3 regions of the Exiguobacterium sp. TDN 0502 genome follow, and region 3 is predicted to be linked to each of the others. Evidence: riboswitches for the same ligand, from Rfam matches in the RefSeq annotation. Region 3 holds a riboswitch; each other region holds the start of a gene.
What was found. Region 3 has a riboswitch for thiamine pyrophosphate ahead of thiT (energy-coupled thiamine transporter ThiT). Riboswitches for the same ligand answer to the same signal wherever they lie in the genome.
Positions count from the first base shown of each region.

Region 1: another riboswitch for thiamine pyrophosphate. It lies ahead of tenA (thiaminase II); the one in region 3 lies ahead of thiT (energy-coupled thiamine transporter ThiT).
Region 2: another riboswitch for thiamine pyrophosphate. It lies ahead of ACRPK8_RS06280 (thiamine phosphate synthase); the one in region 3 lies ahead of thiT (energy-coupled thiamine transporter ThiT).

Region 1 covers NZ_JBOZGJ010000003.1:130,789-135,025, forward strand. Annotated here, with positions in the region: gene ACRPK8_RS05295 (glycoside hydrolase family 3 N-terminal domain-containing protein) at 1-1,089, shown strand, start outside; gene ACRPK8_RS05300 (hypothetical protein) at 1,120-1,434, opposite strand; gene tenA (thiaminase II) at 1,480-2,175, opposite strand; TPP riboswitch at 2,249-2,355, opposite strand; gene ACRPK8_RS05310 (DUF1002 domain-containing protein) at 2,549-3,430, shown strand; gene abc-f (ribosomal protection-like ABC-F family protein) at 3,706-4,237, shown strand, end outside.
Region 2 covers NZ_JBOZGJ010000004.1:90,171-94,407, forward strand. Annotated here, with positions in the region: gene ACRPK8_RS06265 (MFS transporter) at 1-976, opposite strand, end outside; gene ACRPK8_RS06270 (OsmC family protein) at 1,167-1,592, shown strand; gene nagZ (beta-N-acetylhexosaminidase) at 1,589-2,809, shown strand; TPP riboswitch at 2,866-2,968, shown strand; gene ACRPK8_RS06280 (thiamine phosphate synthase) at 3,051-3,644, shown strand; gene ACRPK8_RS06285 (FAD-dependent oxidoreductase) at 3,641-4,237, shown strand, end outside.
Region 3 covers NZ_JBOZGJ010000002.1:171,399-175,635, reverse strand. Annotated here, with positions in the region: gene rsgA (ribosome small subunit-dependent GTPase A) at 1-553, shown strand, start outside; gene rpe (ribulose-phosphate 3-epimerase) at 556-1,212, shown strand; TPP riboswitch at 1,235-1,344, shown strand; gene thiT (energy-coupled thiamine transporter ThiT) at 1,405-1,965, shown strand; gene ACRPK8_RS04075 (thiamine diphosphokinase) at 1,967-2,569, shown strand; gene ACRPK8_RS04070 (amino acid permease) at 2,623-4,026, opposite strand; gene rpmB (50S ribosomal protein L28) at 4,167-4,237, opposite strand, start outside.

The sequences.
Region 1 (4,237 bases), on a different contig from region 3:
TCCGAAGTCGTCACCTCGAAAAACGGTACCTTCCCTTTACCCGCGACGTTGTCGGATGACGTCATCACGGGTGTGCTTCGCGAAAAACTCGGCTATGACGGCATCGTCATCACAGACGCGTTGAACATGCAGGCGATCGCTGATAACTTTACAGAATCAGAAGCCGTCTTAAAAACGTTTGATGCCGGTGTCGACATCGCCCTCATGCCGACGATTCTTCGTTCCGAGCAGGATGTCGCAAAACTCGACCGGATTTTCAAGGACGTGATTGCAGCGGTCAAAGACGGTCGACTCTCGGAAGAACGGATCGACCAATCGGTCGAACGGATTCTGACGCTCAAAGCAGAGCGCGGGATTTGGAACGGTACGACGGATACGACATCGCTAGCCGATAAACTCGCGCAAGCCAAACAAGTCGTCGGTAGTCCTGACCATAAAGCCAAAGAACGCGCGATGACGGAAGCTGCTGTCACGCTCGTGAAAAATGATCAGCGGACGTTACCGTTCAAACCGAAAAAGAACGCACACGTTCTGGTGATCGCTCCGGCAACGGATCAGACGGATAGCATGAAAAAGACGATCGCATCCCTACCGAAGAATCGAAACTGGCACGTGACGACAGCGAATTACTCAGCTACTACACGACCACTTGAACAAAATCCAACTCTTCGAGCGCAACTCGATGTTGCGGACTATGTCATCGTCGGCTCAAACGTCAATACGAGCGCTAAACTGCTATCAACCGCACCGGAACAAGCGATACCGGCTTCAATCTTCCGCTATGCGAACCAAACGAATACCCCCTCTGTCTTGCTCAGCCTCCGTAATCCATACGACGTCGCCGTTCAACCCGATGCACCGGCACATGTCCTCGTCTATGGCTTTAAAGGGGATCCGAACGGACCGGACTCTGAAGCAGGCAATCTGAAATCCGCCGGACCGAACCTGCCTGCGGGTATCCGCGCAATCTTCGGAACGTTTCAGCCGCAAGGAACCTTACCCGTTGATGTACCGGTCTTTAAGAATGGACTTTTCACCGATCAACTCCATCTCGAATTCGGGGACGGCTTTAAAAACTGGAAAAAATGAGGGCGTGATACAGAAAAGACCGAAGCTCCTTTAAAGGATGCCTCGGTCTTTTAACGATTGATACGGATATTCCGCTTCTTCTTTCGCACGCTGGTAGACGCGATAAAGCGAGTAGATCAGCAGTCCATAGATGACAATCATTATGACTGTTGAAATGAAGCTACCGCTACTGAATTCAAACTGAAACGTTACCTTCAAATTCCAAATCGTAGCATATGTGCCATACACCGTCATCAATATGGGAATGATGTATCCAGCAAATCGAACGTTTGCTTTTCCAAGCATTCGTTGCACGACGTAGGCCGCGATAATGACCAGCAAAATGACGACGATTCCCACTTCCATCCCTACTTTCGCTACAAGATATACCTAATTCTACCATCTATTGGTTCAAGAAGATACGGTTCGCGCCGGAATCGTCTCATAGACCGACGTAAACGTCTCTTCCGTCCAGCCCATATGCCAAAACAGCAACTCATAATAACAGCTCGTCACGAAATGCCGTTTCATGCGCTCGCGTTCCGCAGGACTGGCTTGTTCCGCCAGCGCATCGAGCCGGGCAATCTGTTCAAAGACGACTTTTTCGAACCATTCCGAGCTATAGGTGTCGATCCATTGCTGATAGATTTTTTCTTCCGGTGTACACGTCAGTAACTGTTGACCGACTTCGTAATACAGCCAGTAACATGGCAAAATGGCAGCAATCGTCTCACCGAGTGTTCCCTCGCTCGCATGATGCATGTGCGAGACATAGGCATAGGCTGTTGGTGCCGGTTCGAACGCCGCAAGATCCGCTTCCGTGATCCCGAGCGGCTCAAAAAATGATTGATGGAGACTCAATTCCGCTCCGTAAGTTGACGTCGCGTGCTCGGCAAGCGTTGCGATCGTCGCAAAGTCGTCTGCTTTTGACGCTGCCTTCGCCTGTATCTTCGCAAAGTGTTTTAAGTAATAGGCATCCTGCATGACGTAATGCCGAAATTTCGAGAGCGGTAACGTCCCTTCTCCGATTCCTTGTACGAATGGGTGCGTAAAACTACTATCCCAGTACGCTTGTGCCGCCTGCTTGATTTCTTGTGTAAATGTCATGATCTCATCCTCCTCGTTTTTTATGAAACGAAAAAACACCACCCCGAAACACACGGGCATGGCGCAAGAAGAACAAGACTTGACGCCACTTCCCTCCGTAAGTACGAACTTAATCAGGTTCAAAGGGTCCGAACGTCTTCGTTCGTCTCAGTCGGCCTACCGACTCCCCTAGTGGTCATTATTCGATTCAAATCCACTATAGCATGCTGAAAATGGAAGTCAAGTTGTCCTCGTTCCGCTATACATTGAAGTGTCAGAAGGCGGATGCCCTCTCCATCTGTAGACCGATTCCGAACGTCTTTCGTTCTCGTACACTTACTTTAGTACCTGATACTATAATTCATTCTGTTACTTACAATTGGAGGATTTCATTATGCATACACCAACAAAAATCATGGCGTCAGCCGTTATCGCTTCTGCTTTATTACTCCCAACAGCCGCATCCGCCGAGCAGGTCGTCGACAAGACCATCGTCACACTCGGTGAGTCACTCGGCGCGAAGGATAAAGCTTGGGTGCTTTCACGTCTTAATGCACCGGAAGGCATCACGCCGATCATCGCCACTTCTGCCGACGAAGAAAAGTATCTCGGGAAGAACATCCCGCAATCGCAAAAAGGCGGCAACATGTATTCGTCGGCTAAGATCGAGTTGACGGAAAAAGGCGACGGGCTTTCTGTTGCAACGGAAAACATCACGTGGGTCACGAAGGACATGTATCTTAACGCTCTCGTCACGGCGGGTGTCAAAGATGCCGACATCACGATCACTTCCCCGTACAAGGTGACCGGGACATCGGCACTGACGGGAATCATGAAGGCATACGATCAAACTTCGGCTGAGACTGGGATCAAGCTGAGTGACGAACGCAAGGATCTAGCACAGCAAGAATTGTCAGTCACATCCGACGTCGGAAAGACGGTCGGAACGGATAAAGTCGCTGACTTGATGAACGAGATCAAGGCGGAGATCGCGAATCAAAAACCGCAAACGAAAGTCGAGATTGAAAATCTGATCGTCCAAGTCATTCAAAACAACAATATTCAATTGTCTGACGCCCAAATGGATCGATTGACGAATCTGTTCAATCAAATGGAACAAGCGAACATCAACTGGGGACAAATCGAGAGCGGACTGAAAAATGCCGGTCAAGATATCCACGCCTTTGCAACGTCCGAGGAGACGAAAGGATTCTTCGCTAAACTATTTGATGGATTAAGTGACTTCTTCAGCTCGATTGCCGGGGTATTCAAATAATTCAGACTTCCTCATCTGACAAAATAATGGTAAACTACCTGTATCTGAAACGGAAGGTGGTGTGAAAAGATGGACTTTGCCGCGTGCAAACATTGGTTAATGGAACAATTGTATCTGTTGCGCGCGATTTTTCATGGAATGGCGTTCTAAGGCACCCGTCTGCCCTTTTTAGAACTTCATGACTGAAAAATACAGCAAAGCGCATCTTTCACACGTGATGGAGAGTGCTATTTGCGCTCTCCTTTTTTGATGCGCGCGAAAGGATCGAATAGATAATGATGATTTGCGACATTCAACACCTGACTAAACAATTCGGAGGCGAGACGGTCTTAACGGACGTTTCCCTCTTCTTAAACGAACACGACCGCGTCGGTTTGATCGGACGAAACGGGAGTGGTAAAACGACATTGCTTCGCTTACTGGCTCGACTCGATCAGCCGGACGGTGGTGTCATCTACCAAAAAAATGGTTTGACGATCGGTTACTTGGAACAACTTCCTGTATATTGTGAGACGATGACCGGACTCGACGTCCTTTGGACAGCGTTTGAGGACATCCTCGCGATCCGTTCTCGGATGCAACGTTTAGAACAAGAGATGGCCGCCCCCACTGCCGGCCTCGATATTTTACTGATGCGTTATGCAGAAGCGACAAATGCGTTCGAACAACAAGACGGTTACTTGCTCGATTCAAAGATCGAGCGCATGGTGAACGGTCTGCACCTTCGGCCGTTACTCACTCGCCCCTTCCATCAGTTAAGCGGCGGTGAGCAGACGAAGATTTGTCTCGGTCGTATATTGCTGATGG
Region 2 (4,237 bases), on a different contig from region 3:
GATCAATCAAGTAGATCTGTGTTGAAGTCGTCAGTAAAATCGACATCAGCGACATCAAAGCGATGTTGAACAGTCCAAGTGAAAGGGATGCTGTCGTGAAGTATAACGCAGCAAGGACGATTGCTTGTACGACGAAGACGAACCGTAAACGTCCCATCGAATTTTTGCTAGCGATTTTACCGGCAAGGATGTTACTAAAGATTGAAACAACACCGTAAGCGAGCAAGATCGGACTGATCCACGTCTTCGCGATCCCAAGTTCCGTTTGCAGGATTGGTACAAGGTACGTGTAGACGACGTAGGTTGCCCCGAATCCGAACGATGGAATAAAGAAAGCGATCAGGATCCGTGGGTTGGCGAGCAGTCCAAGCTGCTCTTTGATTGAACCGGAACCCGTCGATTGCTGGACCGGAACGATTTTCCACACGGCGAGGAACGCGATCAATCCCATGACTGTTGTCAGCCAAAACGTGGCTTCGAATCCAGCGTGTTGACCGATGAACGTACCAATCGGGACACCGAGGACGTTCGCGAGTGTAAAACCACCGAAAATGAACGAGACGGCGACACCGCGCTTCGCAACCGGCACACCGTCACTTGCGACGACCATTGCAAGCGAAATCAAGACGCCGGTCAAGATGGCTGTCAGGATGCGGGTGGCAAGCAACACTTCATAACTTGGTGCAAAACTACTGGCGAGATTCAGTAAGACCCAGGCAAGTAACAGACGTAGAATCAGGCGACGCCGTTCCAGATGACCGGTCAGCGACATGACGATCGGTGTACCAATCGCAAAAGAAATAGCAAAAGCGGAGACGAGCGTACCGGCTGTTGCGATCGTAATATCAAGGGCTGAGGAGATTTCAGCGAGGATCCCGACGATGACGAATTCGCTCGTACCGAGAACGAACGTCAGGAGCGACAACGTGGCGATTAACAGCCAATCGCGTCGACTTAAACGAGTAGTAGGTGACATGGATGATTCCTCAATTCTGGCGCTTGCGCGCGAAACTATGAGTAACAGGATAGCACGAAACGATTTCGTCGGGTATTGCAAAGCGCGATTCCGGGAAAAGAACCATTATTCGAAATAGCGTGTGAATTTCCAAGCTTTCTGTTTTTTGCGTATACTAGAAAAGAAGACTACGGACAAAGGAGTGGGGACGATGCAAGCGACAGTGACATGGAACAAACAGATGGGGTTTAGTGGACAGACGGAATCAGGACATCCTCTTGCGATGGATGCAGCACCGGAAAACGGTGGTGAAAACCAGGCACCCCGACCAACCGAGCTCTTGCTACATGCCGTTGCCGGCTGTACTGGGATTGATATCGTCTCGATCTTAGAGAAGATGCGCTTGACGATCACTCATTTCGAAATGGATATCGAAGGAGAACGAGCAGAGGATCATCCGCGGCGTTTTACATCGATCTCGATTCATTACCGACTCGAAGGTGATCTACCAGAAGATAAGGTCCGTCGTGCCATCTCGTTATCAAAAGATAAATATTGTTCGGTCTCACAATCCCTGAACGCTGAGATTTCCGTCTATTATTCAATTAATGGTGTCCGGAGCGAGGATCCTTTGTGAAGAAGACCGTACTGATCGGTTGTCTGTTGCTTGCAGGGTGTGCGCAGGAGACGACGGAACCAACGAAACCATCACAATCAGAAACGAAGCAACCGACCGAGGTGAAGAAACCGAAGCCTAAGCCGACGAAGGAAGAACGACAGCATGCAGAACTCAAACAACAATTAGCAGCGATGTCGACGTCTGAAAAGATCGATCAACTGCTCTATATCGGCGTTGCGGGTACGGAACTTTCAGCAGCCGATCGGCAGTTGTTGCGGACGCATGCGATTGGTGGTGTCTTACTGCTCGGCGGAAACATCACGTCAGAAGAACAACTTTTGACGTTCACCCGTGCGATTCAAGAGACGAATCAAAAGCCGTATGCGTTCGTCGGGATTGACGAAGAAGGTGGACGGGTCAGCCGGGTGCCGGATCAACGATTACGTCTGCCGACGAGTCAACAGATGGCGCAAGGCGCGGATACGGCGAAAATGGAAGACGTCGGAAGCACGCTTGGTCATGTATCGCGGTATTATGGATTCAACATGGACTTTGCACCGGTCCTTGACGTTAACAGTAACCCGAACAATCCGATCATCGGTGACCGTGCCTTAAGTGCTGATCCGAAAACGGTCGCGTCTTTGGGTACTGCCCTGATGCACGGGATGCAGGAGACGGGTACGATTCCGGTCGTCAAACATTTTCCCGGTCATGGCAACACGAGTGTCGATTCCCATGTCGGTCTGCCGAAAGTGACAGCATCGAAGGAAGAACTGAAGCGGACGGAACTCGTCCCGTTTCAAGAAGCAATCCAAGAAGGGGCAGAGATGGTAATGGTCGCTCATATTCTGTACCCCGCGTATGACGATACACATCCATCCTCGCTCTCAAAAGCTGTCCTGACCGACCTCTTGCGTCAGCAGCTCGGCTTCAAGGGCGTCATCATTACGGATGATCTCGTCATGGGAGCGATCACGAAACAATACGGTCTCGCGGAAGCGGCACGGCAGGCACTCGTTAACGGCGCAGACATGGCGATGTTTTCAGAAGCGGGTGCTTATACGAAGGTCCATACTGAAGTCATGCAAGCGGTGAAGGATGAGGCGTTAACGATGAAAATGCTTGATGCCAAAGTAATGCGGATTCTGAAGCTGAAGCAGACCTATGCCGATAGCCAGAAGCAACAGCGCCCGACGAAATCGGATCTCGTTCAGCAAGTCGAAGCGCTCAACTAGGACTAGCGAAGCGAAACGACTCATGCTAGACTAATGGGGCAAGCCAATTAAACACGAAAAGACACTAGGGGAGTCTCCCAGCAGACTGAGACGGAAGTATCCGGACCCTTTGAACCTGATCTAGTTCGTACTAGCGGAGGGAAGTGGCTCGAAACCTTAGATATCCTTAGCGCTTCAGCGCATTTTCGGACCACTCCTTTCAACATCGGGAGTGGTCCTTTTTCGTATGGAAAGGAAGAACATGATGCGTTTACATCTGATTTCGACAGGATCCATCGATCCACGTGATGGGGTGAAAACCTTTCAATCGCTTCAACCTTACACGGATCAGCTGCACCTACGGGAATCGAATTTATCGGCGGCAGAATTGCTTGATCTGATTGAAACACTCTTTGCGCAAGGGTATTCCCCTGATCAGTTAACGGTCCATGACCGGGTCGATGTCGCCCATGTCGCTGGCATCGGTGTGCAGTTAACACGCCGTTCCTTACGTGTCCGCGATGTAAGGCGTCACTTTCCGGATCTGACAATCGGTAAATCCGTTCATTCACTGGCAGAGGCACTGGCGGCAGAAGCAGAAGGAGCCGATCGACTGCTCTACGGTCATATCTATCCGACGACGTCGAAGCCGGATCTTCCACCACGGGGTGTTGATGCTCTGAAACAAGTCGTCACCTTCACGACGAAACCGGTCATCGCCATCGGCGGCATCACACCAGATCGCATTTCTGAGATTGCAGGGACCGGTGCAGCAGGAATCGCGGTTTTGTCCGGTATTCTCGGTCAAGCGGACCCGCTTGCTGCGATCAAGCGTTATCAGGGGGTGCGGGTATGACGGATCACATCATCATTGGTGGTGGAGTCATCGGTTTGACACTTGCTTACAGTCTCGCCTGTCAAAACGAATCCGTTCTTGTCCTTGAGCGCGGAACATGCGGGCAAGAAACAAGTCGCGCGGCTGCCGGGATGCTTGCGACAGACATCGAGCTGAGAGAAGAATTGCATGCACTTGCCGCGCGAAGTCGTCGTCTGTATCCGCTGCTCGCACGTCGTCTCGAGCGGGAGACCGGGATTGATTGTGGCTACCGGGAACAACCGTTTTTATTGAAACGAAACGGAAGAGAGTACGTATTTCCATCGGTCGGTCAAATCGATCCGCGACGACTGACGACTGCATTGATGTCTGCCTTACGTAAACGGGGTGTATCCATCGAAGAACAGGTGGATGTGACACGTATCTGTGAGAATGAGGATACCGTGCGAATCGAATCAAATGAAGGAGAGTGGACGGGGCGAACGGTGACCGTTGCTGCCGGTCGCGGATCGCAAGCCTTGCTCGCGACAGCAGGGATCTCGATTGCGACATACGGGGTCAAAGGCGAGTGTCTCGCGGTCCGTCTCGCTGGGGAACCATTACCTTCGATTCTG
Region 3 (4,237 bases):
AACGAAGATGGATTTGCTCGACGATGTCAAGGGCCCTGCTGTCCACGAAGCGATTGCCGCTTACCGTAAGATTGGCTATACGGTCATTGAGACATCAAGTGAGACGATGGCAGGTGTCGAGCAAGTCCGACCATTACTTGCGGGAAAAACAAGTGTTCTCGCCGGACAATCCGGTGTTGGCAAAAGTTCACTGTTAAACGCGCTCGAACCATCTCTTGATTTAGAAACGAGCGCCATCTCGAAATCACTCGGACGTGGACGACATACGACGCGTCACGTTACGTTGATGCCGCTTGCGGACGGTTTGATCGCGGATACACCTGGGTTCTCGAATCTTGATTTCCCTTATGAGATGGAAATCGAGGATGTCCGGTGGAGCTTTCCTGAATTCGTTGCTGTGCAGGACGACTGTAAATATCGGGGGTGCTTGCATCTGAATGAACCGGGGTGTGCCGTCAAGGAAGCGGTCGAAGCACAAGAAATCATGTCCTCTCGTTATGAGAACTATGGTATGTTTATAGACGAAATCAAGAATCGAGCCCGGAGGTATTGAAGATGATTAAAATTGCACCATCAATCTTATCAGCAGATTTTGCAAATCTTGAGCGTGATGTCAAAGCCGTCGAGGCAGCAGGAGCCGACTACATCCATTTCGACGTCATGGACGGTCAGTTCGTCCCGAACATCTCGTTTGGATTACCCGTACTCAGCAGTTTACGTCAGAAGACGGATATGGTCCTTGACGTCCATTTAATGATTGACCAGCCGGAACGTTTCGTCGAAGATTTCGTCAAGGCAGGGGCAGATATCGTGACGTTCCACGTCGAAGCGACGAACCATGTCCATCGTGTCTTGCAACAAATCAAAGCAGCCGGTGCAAAGGCAGGGGTCGTCTTGAACCCCCACACGCCGCTATCAACGATTGAGCATGTCCTTGAGGATGTCGATATGGTCTTGTTGATGACGGTCAATCCGGGCTTCGGCGGACAGGCGTTCATCGAGAGCGTCATGCCGAAACTTGCAACACTCGCGCAAATGAAAGCAGATCGTGGTCTGGCATTCGAAATCGAGATTGATGGTGGCGTTAATCCGGAAACCGCTAAACAATGTATCGAAAACGGTGCGAATGTTCTCGTTGCAGGATCGGCAATCTACAATGCACCGGATTATGCGGAAGCGATCACTAGCATTCGTCAAGGGGCTGCCGTATAATAAGAACGAGAAAACGAAATATGATGACCGCAAGGGGTGTCGCTTAAAAAGCGGCTGAGAGGAGTCTTTTCGACTTTAACCCTTCGAACCTGTTCCGTTCAGACGGACGTAGGGATGTGGCGCACGCAGGCAGTACGGCGTTCGTCGTACTGCCTTTTTGCGTCCTCTTTAACCATGAAGGAGGAAATAAACATGAAACGGTTACAAATGATGATGGAAATTGCCATCTTCGCCAGTCTCGGAGTCGTCTTTGATTTGCTGATTCCATTCAAAATGCCACAGGGTGGTTCGATTAGCTTAGCGATGCTACCGATCTTCGTCATGGCATTCCGCCACGGCGTCGTCGGTGGTGTCGTCACGGGAGCGCTCGTCGGTACGATTCAATTGATGTTCGCGCCGCAAGTGTTGACAATCGTCCAACCATTGCTCGATTACACGATTGCGTATGGCGTCGTCGGACTGAGTGGTCTCTTTGCACGTCAAGTCAGACAAGCAGCGCAAAATGGTCAGAAGAAAAGCTTGATGGCGTTCGTTCTTCTTGCGACGTTATTAGGCGCCGGTCTCCGTTATATCTGTCATGTCATCAGTGGAATCGTCTTTTTTGCCAAGTATGCAAAAGGTCCAGTCGTGGAATACTCTTTCGTCTATAACGCAACGTATATGGTTCCCTCGTACATCTTATGTGGAATCGTAGCAGGAATTCTATTTACGACTGCGCCACGCTTACTCCGTTATTCGGCACGAGGTGTCTGAGATGCGGGCGATTCTCGTCTGTGCCGGTCCGCGAGAAGAAGTACCGGATTTACGGACGTTTTGTCAGCTAGGTGATTTCATCTTCGGTGTCGACGGTGGTGTTCAGACGGTCGAATCGTTTGGGCTGACATGCGACCTGACAATCGGTGATTTTGATTCGCTTGGTTATGTACCAGAAGGGGCAATCGTTCATCCGGCCGAGAAAGATGAGACGGATCTCGAACTTGCCCTTCGTACAGTGTCTGAGAGGGAACAGCATGAAGAGATCATCATCATCGGGGCGACAGGTGGGCGGCTCGACATGACCGTCCAAAATGTATATCTATTGAAGCAATATCCAGAGGCACGACTCGTGACGAAACGAGAAGAGGTACGATATTTGGCAGCGGGAGCGTATACAGTCGAAGCCGGAAGCTATCATTATCTATCATTCATTCCACTTGTACCGTCGACCTTAAGCTTAGCTGGAGTCAAATATCCGCTCGATGCCCATCCCGTTCCGGTCGGAGGTTCATTGACCGTCAGTAATGAATGGTGTGCCTCACAAGCGAGAGTAGCGCTCCATCAAGGCGAATTATTAATGATGCGGACGCTTAAGGAATAGAACAATCATACAAAAAGAGGCCGTGGATGATCCACGGCCTCTTTCATATGACATTATTCTTCGAGTTGAGAAGGGGCGACACGGATGTCGGTTTGTGCTGTGAGATGTTTTCCTTTGACGAAGAGGTGATAGCTTCCCCACATGACGAGGAAGAAGGGCACACCGATGTATAGCGCGATTCGTTGGTCCGCCTGGAACGCTAGACTGACGAGGACGACGACGTTTAACGTCAACGAAATCAGCGGTAACACCGGATAAAGGGGTGTCTTGAATTTCAATTCGGATAGATCATGACCGTTTCGTAAGAACTGCCGACGGAATGCAAGCTGAGACGCAGAGATCGAAATCCAACCGACTTGAGCACCGAGTCCAGCTAAGGACAACAACCAGATGAAGACGGTATCCTCAGCGAAAAAGGCTGTCAGAAGCGATAGCATCGCAAACATCATCGTAAAGAGCAACGCCCGCATCGGCACACCACGTGCATTCACATAAGATAACTTCTTTGAAATCATGCCTTCTTGCGACATCGCCCATAACATCCGGGTCGCCGCATACAGTCCCGAGTTTCCGACGGACAATAACGCCGTCAAGACGACGATGTTCATCAAATCAGCAGCATACGGGATGCCGATCGCATCAAAGACCATGATGAACGGGCTACTGACTCCTCCAGCCGTCTCATATGGGATCAATGCACCGACGATCGTAATCGATAAGACAAAGAAGATGAACGTACGCCAGACTGTATTCCGGATCGCTTTTGGAATCGATTTTTCAGGTGTGTCGGACTCCCCAGCCGCGACACCGATCAATTCCGTTCCCTGGAAAGCGAAGTTGACGGCAATCATCGTCGTCAAGACACCGAGGATCCCGTTCGGAAACCAACCGTTTGCCGTGAAGTTCGCGAACAACGATGTTGGGCGATCTGCTTCCATCGGTAACCAGCCGAACCAGGCAGCGCCACCTAAAATGATGAAGAACAGGATCGCGAGGACCTTCAAACTCGAGAACCAGAATTCAGCTTCACCGAATGCTTTGGCGGAGACGGCATTCAGACCGAACAGCAAGACCGTAAAGACGGTACACCAGACGACGACCGGCACGTTTGGGAACCAGCGGTCCATTAAACTGCCGGCAGCTGTGATTTCGAGTGCCACCGTCACGGCCCAGCCGAGCCAATAAATCCAACCGACGGCAAAGCCGATCCCTGGTCCGATGAAGCGGGTCGTATAGGTCTGAAATGACCCCGAGACCGGCAGATAGACCGCTAATTCCCCTAAACATAACATCGTCAGATACATGATGGTCCCACCCACGATGTAACTAAGGACCGCCCCGAGAGGTCCTGCTTGTGAAATCGTTAACCCTGACCCTAAAAATAAGCCTGTTCCGATGATCCCGCCGAGTGAAATCATGAACAGGTGTCGACTCGTCATCTCTCGTTTGAGTTGCATGATGACTTCCCCCAATTCTGACAAAATAGAGTACGTTCCTATTGTAAGCGTTTTCAATTCAAGCGACAATTAGTTTATGAGAAAAATAAATAAGGGAATAAAAAAACCGGAAGGGAAGATTCCCATCCGGTGGTTGCGCCTTATACGCGTTCGACTTTACCTGATTTAAGAGCTCGAGCTGAAACCCAAACCTTTTTCGGCTTACCATCGA